2 linked regions of the Niabella yanshanensis genome follow. The main gene of each other region encodes a partner of the protein of the gene in region 2 in a complex. Links are inferred from orthologs where the notes say so. Each region holds a gene or a part of one and is shown on either strand. Other genes may lie near its edges.

Region 1 (10,072 bases), 1.4 Mb from region 2 along the record:
TTACAAACAAAGAGATATATTTCTAAAAAAAATTAATACGTGTGTTGCGTACTGCGTACCTGCTACGTCTTAAACCCAAATCGCTTAAGGCTTTGAAGCACTAATCGGGAATATATGTAACCAACACACATAAACGAAAAAGCCGCGAATAAATAAAATACATTGCTTAGTTGCCGTTGCCAGCCTCCTGTTGACCGCTACCAGCTGTAGCAAAAAAAGCACGCCAGAAGTGGAAGGGGAAACCCAACAACAATCCGATGTACAAACCCTATTGAGCTGGCGGCTCTCCTGGCCAGTGCCTTCACGGATTTTTCTTTCCATTTCTTTAAACTTTTTAAGAGGACAATGATCAGTCACTGACTCAAAGTTTATGAACCGCCCTGCCAAAAAAATAATTTTAGAGAGAACCATTTTAAAAATTCCCCATTATTCAAACCGCCTCCCTGGTAAATACCAAAGAGTTTTTTATTGGGAATACCAGGTGATCAATTGCTACCCAAACTTTAAACATTGCGTATCTTTGCGCTCCCGAAGGGGTTCTTCGGGCAAAATATCTTATCTAAATGACCATTTCTTATAATTGGCTGAGCGAGTATCTGCCTGCCGGACAGGCGGGCCTGCCGGAAAAAGTGCAATCTGAAAGACTGAGCCAGATTTTGACATGTATCGGGCTGGAAGTAGAAGCGGTTGAATCTTATGAATCGCATAAAGGGGGCTTGAAAGGCCTGGTAGTGGGTGAAGTACTTACCTGCGAAAAACATCCGAATGCTGATAAGTTAAAATTAACCACTGTAAACACAGGAGCCGCTGAACCACTGAAAATAGTTTGCGGTGCCCCGAATGTTGCTGTTGGGCAAAAAGTGATAGTAGCACCCATTGGTACTAGCATTTACCCGCTTAATGCAGAGCCGGTAACCATGAAAGCCGCCAAAATACGCGGTGAGGAAAGCCAGGGAATGATTTGTGCCGAGGATGAAGTAGGACTGGGTAGTTCTCACGAGGGGATATTGGTACTTCCGGAAACCTCCAAACCCGGAACACCGGTTGCAGAGCTATTTAATATATATACCGATACTATATTTGAAATTGGTCTTACGCCCAATCGTATGGACGCGATGAGCCATTGGGGCGTAGCGCGGGACGTTTCTGCCTATCTGGCACATCATGATAAGAAAAACGGAGGCCCCAGGTTGCCGGCAATAAAAGCGCTACCGGCTTTTAAAGGTAAAAATCCGCTGGAAGTTACGGTTGAAAACACTGCCGCTTGTCCAAGGTATAGCGGTATTTCCATTAATAATGTAACCATTGCCCCAAGTCCGCAATGGCTGCAGGATAAATTAAAAGCAATTGGCGTAAAGCCGATCAGTAATATAGTAGACATTACCAATTTCATATTACACGAAACCGGCCAGCCACTTCATGCTTTTGATGCCGACCAGATTGCGGGCAAAAAAGTTATCGTAAAAAACCTGCCGCAAGACACGCTTTTCGTTACCCTCGACGGGAAAGAGCGGAAATTGAACAGTTACGATCTCATGATATGTGATGAAAAAGGAGGTATGTGCATTGGCGGCGTGTATGGCGGTTTAAACAGCGGTGTTACAGCAACTACTAAAAACATTTTCCTGGAAAGTGCCTGTTTTGATTCCATCAACATTCGCAAAACCTCTTTCTCACATGGCCTGCGAACCGATGCCGCTACCCGTTTCGAAAAAGGAACCGACATTTCAGCAACGGTTAATGTGTTAAAACGAGCTACCGAACTTATTCTCGAACTCTGCGGGGGTGAAGTAGCTTCAGGAATTATTGATATTTATCCTGAAGAGAAACCCAAAACATCTGTAACAATTAAATATCATTATCTTAAAAAGTTAAGTGGTAAAAATTATCACCCTGATGCAGTAAAAAAAATACTCACCGCCCTGGGTTTTGTTATTGAAAAAGAAGATATCGACTCGCTCAAAATAGCGGTACCTTATCACAAACCCGACATTAGCCTGCCGGCTGATATTGTTGAGGAAATATTACGTATAGATGGACTGGACAACATCGATATTCCTTCTTCTATTACAATGACACCGGCAGTGGAGGAAAACAGGACAGCTGAGGTGCTGAAAGAAAAAATAGCTAATTACCTGGTGGGCCTTGGTTTTAACGAAACCTTGACCAATTCCATCACTAACAAAGCCTACTTTAGTGAAGATGAACTGGCCAGTGTTGTAAAGATGAAGAACAGCCTGAGTACGGAGTTAAACATTATGCGTCCGCAAATGCTGGAAACAGGGCTTGAAATTGTGGCACATAATCTCAATCGCAAGAATGACAATCTCCGGTTGTTTGAGTACGGAAAAACATATACGGTTAACAGTAAAGGAGGATTTGAGGAGCCGGAACATATTTGTTTATACCTTACAGGCAAAAAACAGGCTGACGCATGGAAGGGTAAAGGAGCCGCAAGTGATTTTTATACTTTAAAGGGAGCTGTTGATAAAATATTGGCTCTCGCGGGCCTTCATGGGATGAGCTATGATGAAGCTGCTGCCGGTGAGCAGTTTCAATATGGATTAACCATTTTAGCGGGAAAAGAAGCAATAGGTCAGATAGGATTGGTAAGCAAAAAAATGCAGGAACGATTTGACATCAAACAACCTGTATTTTTTGCAGATCTCAGCTGGGACCTGATCCTTAAAAAATCAAAATCCGATACAGTTCAGTTCAAGCCGCTTTCCAAATTCCCGGCAGTACAAAGAGATATTGCAGTCATTATTTCGAAAGAACTGAAATATTCGGCGGTTGAAGAGCAGGTAAAAAAGCTGAACCTGAAAAAATTACAATCGGTTCAGCTATTTGATATATTCGAAAGTGAAAAGCTCGGCCCGGAGAAAAAATCCATTGCAGTGAATTTCACTTTCCTGGATGAGGAAAAAACATTGACGGACGGTGAAATTGATGGCTGGATGAAAAAGATTATGCAGGGTCTTGAAAAGGAATTTCAAGCTGAAATCAGGAAGTAATTTAGGGAGTGTGTAGACTTCATTCAGTGTGCCCGCGGGCATTGAATATAGAATTTTAAACTTTTCTCATGTCGCAGATTCTTGAAGATAAAATTAAGCAGATACAGGAAAAACTGCAATTGCTGGCAAAGCAAAACGCAGCTATAAAGAAAGAAAATCAGGCGTTAAAAGAAACCCTGGCAGAAACGCGGCTGCAGTTTAATGAGGCAGCCGATGTAGCTGAGGCTTTGCAGCATCAGCTGGATGCCAAAAAGTACAGCCAGGCAATAATGGATCCGGAAGAAAAAAAAGCTTTTGAAAAAAAGATCAACGGATACATCAAGGAAATTGATAAATGTATTGCATTATTGAGTGTGTAGCTACAGGTTCATGGCCAATTAGTCATAGTTCATGGCCAATTTCATACTCACTATGTCTTGTCCTGGTATAGGTTGACAGTTTTTATATTAAAAAACTGACAGATGACGAAGATATCCATTAGAGAACAGGTTCGGTATAGTATTAGCTTTAAGCAAAAAGTTGTCAGAGAAGTGGAGAAAGGGTTATCAGTAGAGTCTGTTCGCAGGCGGTATAATATCGGCGGGGGCAGTACTATTCAAAATTGGATCAGACAATTTGGTAAACATTTATTAAGTAAAGTGTTAAGAGTGGAGACGCTTGAAGAAAAAGACCGTTTAAAAGAATTGGAAGCTGAAGTAAAAAAGCTGAAGCTGGCCTTGGCAGACAGCATGTTGGAGAAGCAAGCTTTGGAAACACTAATCGACATAGTGGATGAGCATTATGATACAGATGTAAAAAAAAATTTCGCACAGCAGTCATCCGCATGTGTGGGGAGAAAGGGCAAAAAGTAAATCGGCTGTGTTTGTACTTTGGTTACAGCCGTTCGGGTTATTATAAATCGCTGAGAACAATTATTCAATCGGATTTAACAGAGGCTGTAGTGGTAGATTTAGTAGGTTCGGTTCGGCGTTATCAGCCGATGATAGGAGGTAAAAAACTGTATTCGTTATTAAAAGCTGATTTGGCAAAACCGGGCAGTAGAGTTGGTCGCGATAAGTTCTTTGATATACTACGCAAGCAGAAGTTGCTGATAAAAAGAAGAAGGAGGTATGTTACTACAACGGATTCTTATCATCGCTTTCGCAAGTATAACAATAAGGTTAAAGATCAATTACTTACAGGACCCGGCCAGGTAATTGTAAGTGATATTACTTATTTGAGGACGTCGAGCGGGTTTGTATACCTGTTTTTGCAAACAGATGCCTGGTCTCGAAAGATCACCGGCTGGCATTTGAGTGAGAGTTTGGGTATTGCTGGAGCACTAAAAGCTCTTGAGATGAGTATCCGGCAGTATCCTTCGACGCTGGGAACGATCCACCATTCCGATCGGGGCATCCAGTATTGTTGTGATGCTTATGTGTCAGCACTACAGGAGGCCGGAATGGAAATTAGCATGACTGAAGAAAATCATTGTTACGAGAATGCACAGGCAGAAAGGGTAAATGGGATATTGAAACAGGAATTTCTTTTAGATAGTGTATTTGCCGATAAGCAGGAAGCATTTAAAGCAGTGAAAGAGGCCATATATACTTATAATTACCGCCGTCCCCATTGGTCTTTAAATTTAAGAATACCTATACAGTTACACAATGCAGCATAGTATGTCAAACCAGGAAGATGCGCTCGCCGCGCGGGCGGTGTAATTCTAAGGTTAACTTTTATTAAATAATGAAATTTGAAACAATATTATTAACAAGAAAAATGTCCACTTTTTTCAGGACATGACACTATTCACCACTCACTATTCACTACTCACTATTTACCATTTCGTTATTATGCAAGAAAACCTTATTCCCGCCAACATTAATATAGCCGACAGGATTTACCGGGTGCAAATGTCTCCCGAAGACGAGCAGGTCGTTCGCCAGTCGGTGCGTATCATTAACGATAAAATTGTAGAGTTTAAGACTAAAATACCGGGCAAAGACATGCAGGATTACATATCCATGGTGTTGGTTTGGTTTGTAACAGAAAGTAAGAACAAAAATGTTTCCATTGCCGATGAAAACCACCTGATGGGTAAACTGGAGCAGTTAGAGTCATTAATTGACAGCGAACTGCAGTAGTGAACTGCTCACCTAAAAATTGATTCACCTGTTATTCTGTAAATTTATCCGTCGTTGGTTTTAAGATCGGTAGGCCAAATAGCAAATCTGAATCTTAAATACCAAATTTATTTTTATCTTCGCCCACTACCCATCCCGTTGGTTGGGTATTTTTTTGATATTTAGAATTATAGAACCATTTTTCGAAAGAAAAAGCAAATGACTTTTAATGGAATCCACAATAATTATTGTAGCGGCAGTGGCCCTGGTGTTGGGCATCGTGGCGGGTAAATTTATTTTCGCTAAAAACACACAACAAAAAATCGACGAAGCTAATTTAAAAGCGCAAACCATTGTAAAAGAAGCCGAATTAAGTGCAGAAAACGTCAGAAAGGAAAAAGAATTGCAAGCCAAAGAAAAATTTGTTTCCTTAAAATCGGCTCATGACAAAGAAGTAAACGAACGTAACCGCAAACTGTCTGAAAGCGAGAACCGTATTAAACAAAAGGAACAGTCTTTAAGCCAAAAAGAAGCAAATCTTGAAAAGCAGGTAAAAGATAATGATGTTATCAAAGACAACCTGAACAAACAGATCGAGGTAGTTAACAAAAAACGTACGGAACTTGAAAAACACCAGGAAGAGCATATACGCCGCCTGGAGAAAATCGCGGGTCTTACTGCAGATGAGGCTAAAATACAGTTGGTAGACAGTCTTAAAAATGAGGCTCATACACAAGCTATTGGTCTTCAGCAGGAAATTATTGATGAAGCTAAACAGAAGGCCAACAAAGAAGCCCGTAAAATTATCATCCAAACTATTCAGCGTACTGCTGCAGAGCAGGCCATTGAGAATGCCATCACTGTATTCAACCTTGAAAGTGATGAGGTAAAAGGCCAGATCATTGGTAGAGAAGGCCGTAATATTCGCGCCCTCGAAGCTGCCACAGGCGTGGACCTGATTGTTGATGATACTCCTGAAGCGATTTTGTTGTCATGCTTTGACCCTCTGCGTAGAGAAATTGCACGGTTGAGCTTGCAACGCCTGGTAACGGATGGCCGTATTCACCCGGCACGTATTGAGGAAGTAGTGGAAAAAACCCGCAAACAGATTGAAGAGCAGGTGATGGAAATTGGCGAGCGCACTGTTATCGATTTAGGCATACATGGCTTGCATAAAGAACTGGTAAGAATGGTAGGGCGTATGCGTTACCGCTCTTCTTATGGTCAGAACCTGTTAATGCATAGTCGCGAAACGGCCAACCTTTGTGCTACTATGGCTGCCGAGTTGGGTATGAACCAAAACATGACCAAGCTGGCCAAACGTGCCGGTTTATTACACGATATTGGCAAAGTACCTGACGAAGAAAGCGAATTAAGCCACGCATTGCTGGGTGCCAAACTGGCTGAGAAATACGGTGAAAACCCTGCCGTAGTAAATGCAATAGCCGCTCACCACGATGAAGCAGAAATGCAATACGTGATCTCGCCTATCATACAGGCCTGCGATGCCATCAGCGGTGCACGCCCCGGTGCACGCCGGGAGATCATGCAGCAATACCTGCAGCGTATTAAAGACCTGGAGAACCTGGCAACCAGCTATCCCGGCGTTGAAAAAGCATATGCGATACAAGCCGGCCGCGAGCTGCGTGTAATAGTAGAGTCAGATAAAGTAACTGATCAGGATAGCGATAAACTATCGTTTGAAATTGCTCAGAAGATCCAGACCGAAATGACCTTTCCCGGACAGATTAAAGTAACTGTGATCCGCGAAAAAAGAGCGGTGAACGTAGCAAGATAATCACTCGAATAAAGATAAAACAGCCGGTCCCTTTGCAGGACCGGCTGTTTTGCTTTTATAATCCTAGCTACTGTTAGCGCAAGGGTGGTATACTTGTTCTGGTTACATAAACCGGGGTATTAAGCAATGCTATTTTTGTTAAAGTTTAATATTACTTTATCATATGCCATGTCCTAACAAGCCGGGGCGTCAGTACTTTTGATGCCCTAAATCCATCTTCCATGAAGCGTTTTCTTCCGTTGGTAATTACCCTTTTTACCCTTTCTACTTTACACGCACAATTGGGTAAGGGTGGTGGCATGGGTGGGGGACGTCCCGGCGGCGGCGACAGACCCGGAGGGCCGCCTACCGGACAGTTTAAAAATGTGCCATCGGGTAATTTCTTTATAGCTGAATTACAAGATGGCACCAATATTACCGGGAGTGGGGTAATAAAATTTAAAAATGATCTTGCAACAGTAGAAATAAAAACGCCTGAAGGCAAAGAACTGACGTATACCCCATTCCAGCTAAAACAACTCAGCCGCAACGCACCCGGAGGCATGGAGGTACTCATCAACTTCGACAACAAATACTGGCTGTCAAAACTCAATAAAAATGTAGAGCAATTTTACCAGGCCGAAAGTGAGGATGAGTTGCTGTTTATAAAAGAAAAAAATAAATTCCGGATTGCTACCAAAGAAGATATCATTGGCCTGGTAAAAGAAAACAAAGACGCTTATAAGCAGGCGAAGAAAGGGCATGTTAAAAAAGCGCTGCTGGCTTATATCGGGGAGCCACAGCCAGAAAGAAATGAATTCAGGGAAATGCGGGAAAATATAGATGTAGAAAAGGCGGAGAAAAAGAAACAACTGTTTAACCAATAATAGTTAGCATTTCTTACACTATTTGAGCAGGCCGAAAGTCAGGCTGCCCTATTACTGCGCCAGCCTCCCTATTTCGTTCTCTAATAACAATGTTAGATAATAGGCCTCCGACCGGTAAAAAAAATTGGTTTTCCTGCTGTTGGCAAAAATTCCTTTTACAGGATTAGGGAATACAGAAGTCATATTGGCTACAAAAAAATAAAAATCATCCCAATCTTCCTGCCTTAGTTCAATTTTCGCCCCGGCTGAATTATTTAACCTGGATAAAGAAGTTTGTAATAGTATTTTCTCCATCCCGTTATCGGTCCTTTGCATTTCTCTTTTCAGGTCTTTTATTAGCAAAGGCTTAAAATCAACTAAAAGCGGATGCTGTGAATGAGCTGCAACCAGCCGCGCCAGGTGATATAAGATAATACTGGTATTCTGATAATGTGGCGAGATATAATGAGGACGCTTAATGTGCTTGCGGGCCACCAACATATCCTTCATCAGCCATATGGTAGCACTATCGAACTGGTTTAATTCAAGTTGGTTGTCCAGCACAAACCGCATTCCGTTGGCCTGTACGCAAATATCAAAATCAACCGGCATATTTTTACCAAACCAGGTAGAGTAAGCAGGCACCTTTTTGTACCGCCTGAAAGTATTCCTGATCCGCCTCTTTTGGCCGTTAGCATTTTCGGCCATCAGCTTCTTCACTTCCAGCTTCAGGCTGTCACTGAAATCAGCAGATAAGTACAATATAGCCGTGTCATCCAGATCGTCGGGTATAATATACTTTTTACGCTGAGAGAAATAGCGGCTATTGGGAAAATGCCGGGAGGGTTGGGTCTGCCAGAAATTATATACGGGCCCGCCATCTTTATTGCGGTACCGGTGGTAATTAGCAGCTGCTTTTGCCATCATGGCATCTACAACTGCCTGGTTTTTTGCGGATAAATCTGTCTTTATGCTTTTCAATGTCCAGGCGATCAACCCTGTAAAAAAAATATTATCATCTGCTTTGGCAGCCTTCCTTCCCGGCAGGTAAGCTCTTTGAGAGGGGAACAAGCCTGCAGGATAATTAGTATCGGCTCCTGTCACCTGCAGATCACTGATACGTCCGATCAAAGAGTCGATATACTGATTCTGTCCCAGGGCCGGACAAGCAAAGACATATAAGATCGATAAAGTCAGTAATAAACGCATCAAAATTTAGTTTAATGCCCGCAAAATTAGAGCTGTATCCTATATTACCCCAAAAATGAATGTTCTTTATAATAACGCCGAAAAGTACCGGGGTATATCACTCCAACTATCCCATTTCCAGGTTCCCGAAAATTTGCCTTAGCTTTGCGGCTCATTTACCCATACTCTTGCTTGCCCAAACTGATATCATATTTTATGAAGGGCAATAATAAATTTTTAAAAATACTTCTTTTGGGACTCCTCAGTGCCATTGGTCCATTCTCAATTGACATGTACCTGCCGGGATTCCCTAATATCGCTAAAGAGCTGCATACTGATGTAAGCAATGTATCGCTTACACTTTCCAGTTTTTTTATAGGCATCTCGGCAGGGCAGCTTTTATACGGGCCATTGCTGGATAAATACGGACGAAAAAAACCGCTCTATTTTGGCCTTAGCCTGTATATCCTGGCATCTCTGGGCTGTGCGATGTCTGCTTCTGTAAACATGCTCATTATTTTCAGGTTTCTCCAGGCGTTAGGAGGCTGTGCCGGTATGGTAGCATCCCGCGCCATGGTACGCGATCTTTTTGATGTGAAAGAAAGCGCCAAAGTTTTTTCACTGTTAATGTTGGTAATAGGGGTATCTCCTCTCCTGGCACCTACTATCGGTGGATATGTTACGGCCGCCATCGGGTGGCGCTATGTTTTTATTATTCTGCTGGGCATCGTACTTATCATTTTGCTGCTGTGCATTTTTCTCCTGCCCGAGAGTAAACAACCTGCCCCGGACTACTCATTAGCACCTGCGGCTATACTTAAAAGATTTGCTGATGTGTTTAAACAGCCTCAATTTGTAATTTACACTTTCGCCAGCGCATTTACTGCGGCGGGTTTATATGCTTATGTAGCAGGATCTCCACATGTATTTATGGAAGTTTTTGGCGCCAGTGATACCTTGTATGGCTGGATATTCGCTATGATTGCAGGGGCGCTCATTGTAGCAACGCAAATAAATGCGCAGATACTGAGAGTTACCTCCAGCGAAAAAATTATTCCCAGGGCTATATTTTTCCAAACCTGCGCCGGTATTTTACTATTTGTTGGCTTTGCGTATAGCTGG
Region 2 (10,156 bases):
CGATGACACGGTACTTATTTCCGGATTCTTAAAGAAAAGAAATGCATTACCGGTAGATAATACGTCTATGCTTCTTTTAAACCGCGCAAAAAACGGACTATTTTATACCTGGTTTACCATTCATAGTAATTTTTTGCAGTACTCCAGAACCTTCTGGCGTCTTATTGCCAGGGAACTTAAACTGCCGGTTAAATCGATACTTTTCTGGACGATGAACGACCACAGGCGCAATGATATAGATGTTGTTGTGAATGCGAACATTGTTTGCTACCTGGGTTATAATGAAATCACCAAACCGGCTGTTAAGTTCATAAGAGATGTACTGGTGCAGAACAGGGAGAAAGGCTCGGATAAGTGGTATTTAAATGAAATTGTATATTATTCATTTTTGTCACGCCTGTTTGAACTGGACATACCTGAAATGACGGCAATAAAAGAGTTATTTATTACTAAATTGTTTAATGCTATAAAGGCAAGCGACATTTTTGAAAACTGCGATTTAGAACTGGCACTTGGCATATCTTCTTTATTGCGACTTGGCGTAAAGGATGAAAAAGTAACACAATACCTGGAACGCTTATTATCCAGACAGTCAAAAAACGGTGAATGGAGACGTTTTGAACTGGTATCCGGTCCTTCCAGAAAGTTGGTTTGGGGTAGTGAGGAAACAACCACCGCTTATTGTATAGAAGCCCTGCATTTATACAGGGGCCAATCGGCTTCTCAGGGTAGAAATTAAGTCGCGGCTTAGTCATTTATGTTATATTTGTTCATTACGTAAGCCCCAACCAATATCCAAAGGTTCATTAGATAATATTATGTCTATTCGCCGAAAAATTTCTCATATTAAACATAGTTTAAACCTGCCACGTATAATCAGCCTGGTTAAAACTGCTGCTCCCAGATGGCTGTATATTTCGCTTACCCTAATCGTCCTGGAGACATTGGTGTTTTTTGCTTCTCTATATCTTATGAAGCTGCTCATTGATATAGTGGCCAAAACCACACTTCATTCGACAGAAGCCCCAACCGAAATTATCCGCTTTGTAATACTGAGTGGGGTGGCCGGGGTTCTTTATTTCGTACTAAGATCATTCAGCGCCTACTCAATAGAAGTACTTTCCACCAAGGTTTCTGAGTACATTAATAACAAGGTGCATGAAAAAGCAGTAGATCTTCAGCTTTCTTTTTACGAAAGCCCTTCTTATTATAATGTTCTCAAACGCGCATTAGAAGCCGGGACTGATAAGCCAGGCCTGTTAATTACTACTTTGATCGAAATTGTAAAAAATTTTTTATCTCTGGCAGCAGTGGCATCCGTATTGTTACTGATTAACTGGCTGCTGTTACCTATTATCACTTTGTTTGTTTTACCCACTTTGCTGATCCGTTTGAAATATTCGAGAAAACTCAATATTCTTAGAATAGCTCAAACGTCTATGGAACGAAAATCGGGTTATTTCAGCAACCTTATTACTACAGATACAGCAGCAAAAGAAATCCGTACCTACTCACTGGGCGGCTATCTCAGGCAAAAATTCAGCGATATACGCTATACCCTTCTTAAAGAAAAGCTGTCATTGAGTTTAAAAAGAACGCAACTGGAAGTGTTTACTACCGCCTTGTCTTATATAGGTATTTTTTTCTGCATTGGATTTATTGCACTTAAAGCAGTATCGGGCGAAACCAGCACAGGTGATATAACCCTGTTCCTGGTAGCTTTTCCGCAGGCTTTTACCCTTCTTCAGCACATAGCAGCGGGTGTTTCTGTCGTTTACCAAAACAGTATTTATATTAATAGTGCCTTTGAACTGCTGGAGCTTCAAAATCATTTTGATCAGCACGCTCAACAGGAATGTATACCCTCTGATGAAAGCGTGAGCATTCGGCTAAACAATGTTCGCTTCACCTACCCCCATTCAGAAAAAGAAACCCTATCAGGCATCAACCTTACCATTCCTTCGGGTAAGATTATCGGGCTGGTTGGCTTAAATGGTGCAGGTAAATCCACGCTGATCAAGCTATTATGCCGCCTTTATGATCCTACTGAAGGGCAAATACTATGGGGAGATACGGATATCAGAGCGTTTGAACCCCAACACTACCGGAAACAGCTGGGTATTGTCTTCCAGGATTTTAATAAGTACAGTTTTACTGCGGGTGAAAATATCTTCTTTGGTAATATCAATGACCCCTTTAACCTGGCACGGGCTAAGGATGCAGCTGCAAAATCAGGAGCAGCCTCGTTCATTGAATCATTCCCCAATGCTTACGACACTACTATGGGACGAACTTTTGAAGATGGACGGGAAGTCAGCATCGGCCAATGGCAAAAGCTGGCCCTGGCCAGGTGTTTTTATTCCGACGCACGGTTCCTGATATTTGATGAAGCGTCAAGTGCGCTGGACGCTGTTTCTGAGAAAGAACTGTTCAGCACGTTCAGGGAGCGGATTGGTAACCGTGGCGCGGTGATCATCAGCCATAGGCGTTCTGCTATCCTGCATGCCGATTACATCTATGTTTTATCGCAGGGGCAAATCATAGAAGAGGGGACTGATGAGCAATTGATGCAAAGGAATGGCGCCTACGCCAATCTGTTTAAAGAAAGTACAACGGAGGCTGCTGATTATTAAATATGGCTGAAAGTAAACATATTGTTTTCATTACCTGTTGCACCGATGACTGGGGCGGCAGCGAGGAACTATGGGCGCAATCTGCTCCGTTGTTGCTGAAACTCGGATACAGGGTTTCCGTATACAAACGGCAATTCAACTTCAGCCATCCCGAAGTTGTAAAAATCCGCGATAAGGGCGTCTCACTTGTAAACTTCAAGCCGAAGTTAAACGGGCTACCGGGAAAAATATGGAAGAGAGTACAAAATTACCTGTCCGGTAATAAAAATCCTATTCATTATAATAATGAGTATACAGGAGCTTTAGGATCATTACTTAGAAAAGATAAGCCGGACCTGGTGCTGATCAACCAGGCTATCAATTTTGACGGGCTGGGCTACGCGTATCAGTGTCTACTGCAGCAGATCCCCTACGCCATCATTAGTCACAAAGCAGTAGATTTTTTCTGGCCTGATAACCCCGAAAGACCTTACATGATCCAGGCCTGGAAAAAATCTGTACAATGCTTCTTTGTCTCAGCGCATAATCAACGCATTACGGAAGAGCAATTCGGGCTAAGATTTACCAACGCAGCAATCGTTTGGAACCCGGTAAAATTCAGACGCTCCATAATTCCTTTCCCCGAATCAAAAACGAGTTATAAATTTGCCTGTATTGGACGTTTTTTTATTATCGATAAAGGCCAGGACATTTTATTACGTATTTTGTCGAGAGAGCCTTGGAAATCCCGGCCGGTAGAAATCAGCTTTATTGGCGGAGGTCCTGATGAGCTGGCCCTAAAAGAAATGGCCGCCCTGCTGAATGTAGAAAATGTATCCTTTCAGACCTATCAATCTGACATAATTAAGTGCTGGGAAACCCACCATGCCTTAATTCTGCCATCGAGAAGCGAAGGAATGCCCCTGGTGACCATAGAGGCCATGGCAATTGGCAGACCGGTTATTGTGACTCCGGCAGGCGGTCACGCCGAAATCGTACACGAAGGCGTCACCGGGTTTATAGGTGAAGCCAATGAGAACAATTTCGCCTCCGCCATGGAAAAGGCATGGAATGAGCGGCACAACTGGAACATAATGGGAAAAAGCGCCCATACTCATATTACACAGCATGTACCCGAAAGTCCTGAAGCACTTTTTGCACATGCTGTCTCTAAACTGATTCAATAAATGACCCAACCTCTAGTATCGGTTATTATACCTACCTATAATCGTGGTGGTACCGTATCGAATGCCATTGACAGTGTGCTTAACCAGAGCTATAAAAATATAGAGATCATCGTAGTAGATGACGGATCGAAGGATAACACCGCTGACATATTAAAAAAATATGATACTATCACGCGCATTCACAAACAAAACGGCGGACAGGCCAGTGCGCGTAATGCCGGATTAAAACAGGCAAAGGGCGACCTGATCGCGTCCCTGGATTCAGACGATATCTGGTATCCGAATTTTTTGGAGGAGTGCGTGAACAAAATTGTGAGGGATGGACTTGATTTTGTATTTACCAACTGGGATCAGCAGGATCAGGACGGAAGCGTGCGGGATTTTCTGTCAACAGACATTGTTGTTGTACCTTATTTTAACCTGCTCAAAGATGACTGGGTTAATCTGTCGAGCGATGACCTCCGGACTATCTATGTACAGGGATGCCCCTCGCCCTCGTCTTCGGCAGTCATTAAACATGACTTGATTAAAAATGGCTGGAATAATGATATTAAGATCGGCGATGACTGGTACCTGTATCTCTCCGCTTTGTACTCAGGAGAACGAAAAGCGGCATTTACACTGAAGAGATTATGGAAAAAATATGCGGGTCAGTCAAATGTATACGATGGCAGGAGAAGAAAGGAAGTGCTGGAACACCTGTATATTGCCGACGTGGAAAAGATGATGCGTGATTTTAAACCGCACATGAATAGCAACCAATATAAGGCATTGAGAAACAAACATGTATATAGCCTTGTGGAGTTAGCTAAACACCACCTGATCCGAGAGTTCAACATTATTAAAACTGCAAAGCTCCTGGTAAAATCTTTGTACCTGGACTCCATACAAACCTTCAGGAGTATTCCGCAGGTAATAATGTTTGGAATTAACCGGGTAAAAGAAGAAAAAAACAGTAAAGCTCAAAAAGCAGTAAGCCAATGAACCTCGCCCGACTGGTAAGATCGCATGATTGGTGGGACTATAAACTCCCCCCTATCCTGGCTGTAGGGTATGCAACACTTTTGTTAGGCAACCGGAATATTTTTGACTATTATGGCTATATAGCAATCATCCTTCTTTCGGTTGTGGTAGGCGCTATTTACGTAAGCATCATCAATGATGTAAGCGATATTGAAGTAGACCAGAAAGCAGGTAAATTCAATAAAATGGCAGCGCTTCCCCCGTTCATGCGTTGGCTTTTACCCCTGGCCTGCCTGTCTGTGGGAGCCGCATTTATTTGTTTCTTCTACTATCCAGATATACTTTCCTGTATTTTTTATACAATTCCCTGGATCGCCTTTAGCATGTATAGCTTTCAGCCATTCCGTCTTAAAAACAGGGGGATATGGGGTGTATTGGCAGATGCCAGCGGTGCACATATTTTCATCAGCCTTTTGATGGTAAGCAGTCTTTGTTGTCTGTCGGGACAAAACATTAACTACGCGTGGCTGGCAGCCGTATTTGTATGGGCTACCTGCGGTGGCTTAAGGGGCATTCTTTGGCATCAGTTTACCGACAGGGAAAATGACATCAAATCAGGGATTAAAACTTTTGCCACCGCGCGAAATCCGGGTGATTTTAAAAAAATAGAATGGTTCATTCTCGCAACGGAGCTGGCAGCGCTGGCCCTGATGTTATCTATGCTGAATAACCTTTTTGTGTATATAGCAATGATTGCGTACCTGGTTTTAATGCTGCTCCGGTATACGGTATTAAGACAGCAGCCTATACCCATCCTTCATAATCATTTCAACTACCAGATATTATTGTTAGATTTTACTGACCTGTTTTTTCCTGTTGCATTACTACTATATGCATCCATGAACCAGCCGGATGCCTGGATCGTTTTATGCGCTCAGCTATTGCTATTCCCTGCGAGATGGATCATGATATTAAAAGATATTTACAGGATTCTATTTAAACGCCGCCGCACGAAAACAGCCTGATCACAACACCATTTCGTGCAATAATTTTTTCATTGCCAGGGCAAGATCGCCTGTAAGCCCGGGATGAACTTTCGAACATTGTATCACTGTGCTGCGGGTGGCGGTAAGCCATCTGAAACGAGATGGTGCATCCAGATGGGCAATTGGAGAAGTGCTAAGCCGGTCTCCCAAAGCAACTTTTTCGAAAGCGTCAAGATTTTGGCGGATAAAACCCAGGTCAATGTCGGGGCTGAAACACTGCAGCTTCTCTACAGGTAATGCGATCCGGCAATCTACATATTTTGTTTTTTTACAAAAAAGTATGATGCCTGCATTCACAAACTCCTCCCGCTCCACGCGTGGCACCACCCGTATTACCGCGTACTCATATAACTGCTGCTCTTGCATCAATGGCTTGTTTTAAAAATATCCCGCTATTCTGTAACCTGAAGTTGAGAAAGTCCCGGTACACTTTTTTGGTTATTTCGGCGATGCCGTTTGTTTCTTCATATGCCAGCCATTCAGCAGGCAATGCATCGAGTATTTCATCAATCACCGTTTCATTTAATAGTTCCCGGCATATTGGATCGGCTTCTGCCAGCAAACCGGCTTCCTTCAGTAACACATGGTCCTTAATCAATGGGAACGGACTTTTCATCTGGGTCTCCCAATTCTGCCAGTTATGATGAAAATACAGGCTGGCGCCATGGTCAATCAGCCAAAGCTCCCGGTTCCAGATCAGCATATTGGTGTTGCGGGCAGTACGATCCATATTCGTTAAAAAGGCATCCAGCCAAACTATTTTGGAGGCCAGTAAAGGATCTGTTTTGCTTAATGCAGGGTCATAAGTGATCGCGCCGCTCAGGTAATGGAGGGCCAGGTTTAATCCCTGGCTGGCTTTTAAAAGGTCCTGTATCTCTTCATCCGGCTCAGTTCGGCCAAAGGCTTCATCCAGATATGCAAATACTATCTCAGGAACTTTTAGCCCCAGCAGTCTTGCTACTTCGCCTCCAATAAATTCCGAAACCAGCGCCTTTATTCCCTGACCGGCGCCTCTGAATTTTAAGGCATATAAGAAGCCGTCGTCTCCTTCAGCTATCGCTGGTAAAGAGCCTCCTTCACGTAAAGGTGTTACATAGCGCGTAACATTTATGGTTCGTATGTCCGACATTGGCCCAAAAATAAAGCATCCCCTATCAATAGCCGGTATTTCTTTTACATATTATTATAATCGGGCAGCAGGTTATAGTGTTCAAAACAGTTATCAATAAAAGTCTTTATATTCAGTGATGAAAATGACCACCACCCTGCTCTGCTGTATCACCGGGCTCTCCTGCTTTCAGGCTCAACATCCTCCCACCAAAGCCGATCCCAATGCACTCAACATTATCTATTTTATACCAAAGACCTGGATGCCGTTCCCGTATACGAAAAAAGATTAAGTAGTTTGTTCCTGCCAAAACTGGTTTAAAAACAAATGTTGCAAAATGGTATCCTGGCAAAACATTTCATCTGACAAAGAAGCCACTCCGGGGAGCATAAAGATTGTTACCATTCATGGAACCTTTCCCGTTGCCTTTAAAAACGGGCAGCAGCTATTGTCTTTACCTCAACCCATCCCAACAACCTACGCTAAAATTATTGTTACCAATCATGGGATCGTGAGCCATTTGCCTCCATCGGCGAGCTCTAGTTTTACTGATCGGCGATCTCTTATCAGACACGGAGCGGTGTTACGGCATTCAGTGGTTATTGACCTTTCAAAATCCGAGGAAGGGATCATCCATGGCGGGAATATCTTATCAAAACAAAACCTCCGCTCAGAGCGGAGGTTGATGAACTATTGGTAATAATTTGTAAAAGCTTAATTAGCGGAAGGACTTTCTTCTCCCGGTTCCGGTTTTCTCTCCGGTTTAGGAATTAAAGCTTTCCTCGACAATTTAAATTTACCCGACTTAGGATCTGTTCCAATCAGTTTTACTTTCATGGAGTCTCCCTCTTTTACCAATCCTTCCAGGGTCTCCAAACGTTTCCAGCTTACTTCACTGATGTGAACCAAACCTTGTTTTCCTGGTAAGAATTCTACAAACGCTCCGAAGGCAACTATTGATTTTACCGTGGCGTCGTAAACATCACCTACAACCGGAACGGCAACAATGCCTTTGATCCAGTCTTCTGCTTTAGATACAGATGATTTCTCCACCCCAAAGATGCTGATCTCACCCATATTGTTTACTTCCTCGATATTGATCGTTGCTCCTGTTTCACGTTGAATTTCCTGTATCACTTTACCGCCTGGCCCGATCACTGCACCAATAAATTCCTTATCGATAAACATCTTAACCACACGTGGTGCATGAGGTTTCACTTCTTCCCTTGCTTCCGGAATAGCCTTGTACATATGTTCGAGGATGTGTAGTCGGCCTGCTTTCGCCTGCTCTAAAGCCTGGCTCATTACTTCCATGGGAAGGCCATCTACTTTAATATCCATCTGCACCCCGCAAATACCTTCGCGTGTACCGGTTACTTTGAAGTCCATGTCTCCTAAATGGTCTTCATCACCTAAAATATCACTTAAGATAGAAAATTTATCACCCTTGGTAATCAATCCCATAGCTATACCTGCCACATGTTTTGGAAAAGGTACACCTGCATCCATTAATGCCAGAGAACCGGCACAAACAGTAGCCATTGAAGAAGATCCGTTAGATTCGAGGATATCGCTTACTACGCGAACGGTATAACCAAATTCAGAATCAGCAGGCATCATTTGCTTTAATGAACGCATGGCCAGGTTACCATGACCTACTTCCCTGCGACCAGGTCCACGCATCATTTTCACCTCACCGGTTGAAAACGGCGGGAAATTATAATGCAGGATAAATTTAGAGTATTTAGAAGAGGCTGCGGTTTCAATCAACAACTCATCTAAACCAGTACCTAAGGTAACAGTTGTAATAGACTGAGTTTCACCTCTGGTAAATAAAGCAGATCCGTGCGGAGAAGGCAGTACATCCACCTCCATATCTAATGGGCGAATTTCATCCAGCTGCCTGCCGTCTAGGCGGATACGATCGTTCAAAACCATGTCTCTTACCACATCGTACTGAACATCATGGTAATATTTTTTAGCCAGTCTTTTTTCAACATCCGTAAAAGGAAGCTCTTCCGTTGACTCTTCAACCAATTTAGCCAGCAATTCTTCTTCCAATGCTTTAAACTGATCCGTTCTGTCGTGCTTTGCAGATTTGCTTTTAGCGATCTCATATACTTTATCGCTCGCAAAAGCATATACACGTTCTTTCACAGCTTCGTTGATAGCAGGAAGCGTGTATTCTCTTTTAGTGGTTACACCTTTCAGGTCTCTTAGCTGTTGCTGCGCTTTGATCTGAACCCGGATAGCGTCATGGGCCACACCCAAAGCAGCTACCAGGTCAGCCTCAGAACACTCCTGGGACTCACCTTCTACCATCATCAGGTTCTTTTCAGTGGCAGCCACAATAAAGTCCATATCAGCATTCTCCAATTCCGTCCTGCCAGGGTTTATTTTGAAAGCGCCATCAATGCGGGCTACACGTACTTCACTCAAAATTTCCTTAATGGGCACATCAGATACTGCCAAAGCAGCAGATGCAGCCAAACAAGCTAATGCATCCGGTAGTATTTCAGGATCACTGCTGATCAAGGTAACCAGTACCTGTACTTCGCAGAAATAATCATCGGGGAATAAAGGTCTTAAGGCGCGGTCAATCAGGCGTGAGATCAATACCTCGTAGTCGCTCAAACGGCCTTCACGCTTGAAGAAGGAGCCCGGGATACGACCTGCAGAAGCAAATTTCTCCTGGTAATCAACAGTTAAAGGAAAAAAGCTCTGTCCTTCTTTGGGTTCTTTATTCGCAACTACGGTAGCCAGCAATACTGCTTTACCTACGCTTACCGTAACCGAGCCATCCGCCTGGCGGGCAAGGCGCCCTGTTTCTATAGCAACTTCGCGGCCATCGCCTAAATCGAAGGTTGTTCTTAATGGTTGTTGTAACATAAAATATTTTTGTAAGTATTTGATTATGAAGCCAGCAATACGCTCAATTATTGCTCCTAATGATCAAAAACGTTTGAAAGAACGTTCCAACCTGATATGATTTTATTTAATTGAGCAGGTAAAAAAATTGCAAGCAGGTAAAAACACGTATTCCCAACAGCGAATGTTGGGAATACAAAATATATAAATAAGTCTGAAATTAGTGCATCAAACCCAGGATATAGAACCGTTTTCCCAACTTTGCAAGATGGAAAAGACTATTTTCTTAAACCTAGTTTCTCAATTAAAGCACGGTAACCAGAAAGGTTATGCTTTTGCAAATAGCTCAGCAAGCTTTTACGCTTACCTACC

Evidence for each region.
Region 1: pnp (region 2) and rny share a complex: the UniProt entries of both Bacillus subtilis proteins name them as parts of the possible RNA degradosome complex. The link is inferred for Niabella yanshanensis from one-to-one orthologs.

What each region holds. Positions count from the first base shown.
Region 1 is NZ_CP139960.1:3,921,328-3,931,399, reverse strand. The notes cover bases 4,779-7,632. They hold rny (ribonuclease Y), read left to right. Parts: upstream 4,779-5,348; coding sequence 5,349-6,917; downstream 6,918-7,632. Other genes in these bases: U0035_RS16255 (hypothetical protein), read left to right, coding at 7,139-7,632; U0035_RS16265 (cell division protein ZapA), read left to right, coding at 4,850-5,140. Outside these bases: pheT (phenylalanine--tRNA ligase subunit beta), read left to right, coding at 564-3,014; U0035_RS16280 (hypothetical protein), read left to right, coding at 3,083-3,373; U0035_RS16275 (transposase), read left to right, coding at 3,476-3,865; U0035_RS16270 (IS3 family transposase), read left to right, coding at 3,877-4,674; more of U0035_RS16255, read left to right, coding at 7,633-7,783; U0035_RS16250 (hypothetical protein), read right to left, coding at 7,835-8,971; U0035_RS16245 (multidrug effflux MFS transporter), read left to right, coding at 9,167-10,072. UniProt on the Bacillus subtilis protein: Endoribonuclease that initiates mRNA decay. Initiates the decay of all SAM-dependent riboswitches, such as yitJ riboswitch. Involved in processing of the gapA operon mRNA, it cleaves between cggR and gapA.
Region 2 is NZ_CP139960.1:5,312,628-5,322,783, reverse strand. What follows is about bases 7,219-10,156. They hold pnp (polyribonucleotide nucleotidyltransferase), read right to left. Parts: upstream 9,806-10,156; coding sequence 7,631-9,805; downstream 7,219-7,630. Other genes in these bases: rpsO (30S ribosomal protein S15), read right to left, coding at 10,063-10,156; U0035_RS21895 (hypothetical protein), read left to right, coding at 7,254-7,616. In the rest of the region: U0035_RS21930 (hypothetical protein), read left to right, coding at 1-739; U0035_RS21925 (ABC transporter ATP-binding protein), read left to right, coding at 819-2,633; U0035_RS21920 (glycosyltransferase family 4 protein), read left to right, coding at 2,636-3,799; U0035_RS21915 (glycosyltransferase family 2 protein), read left to right, coding at 3,800-4,783; U0035_RS21910 (UbiA family prenyltransferase), read left to right, coding at 4,780-5,787; U0035_RS21905 (DUF3037 domain-containing protein), read right to left, coding at 5,788-6,174; U0035_RS21900 (HipA family kinase), read right to left, coding at 6,152-6,937. UniProt on the Bacillus subtilis protein: Involved in mRNA degradation. Catalyzes the phosphorolysis of single-stranded polyribonucleotides processively in the 3'- to 5'-direction. Necessary for competence development in Bacillus subtilis.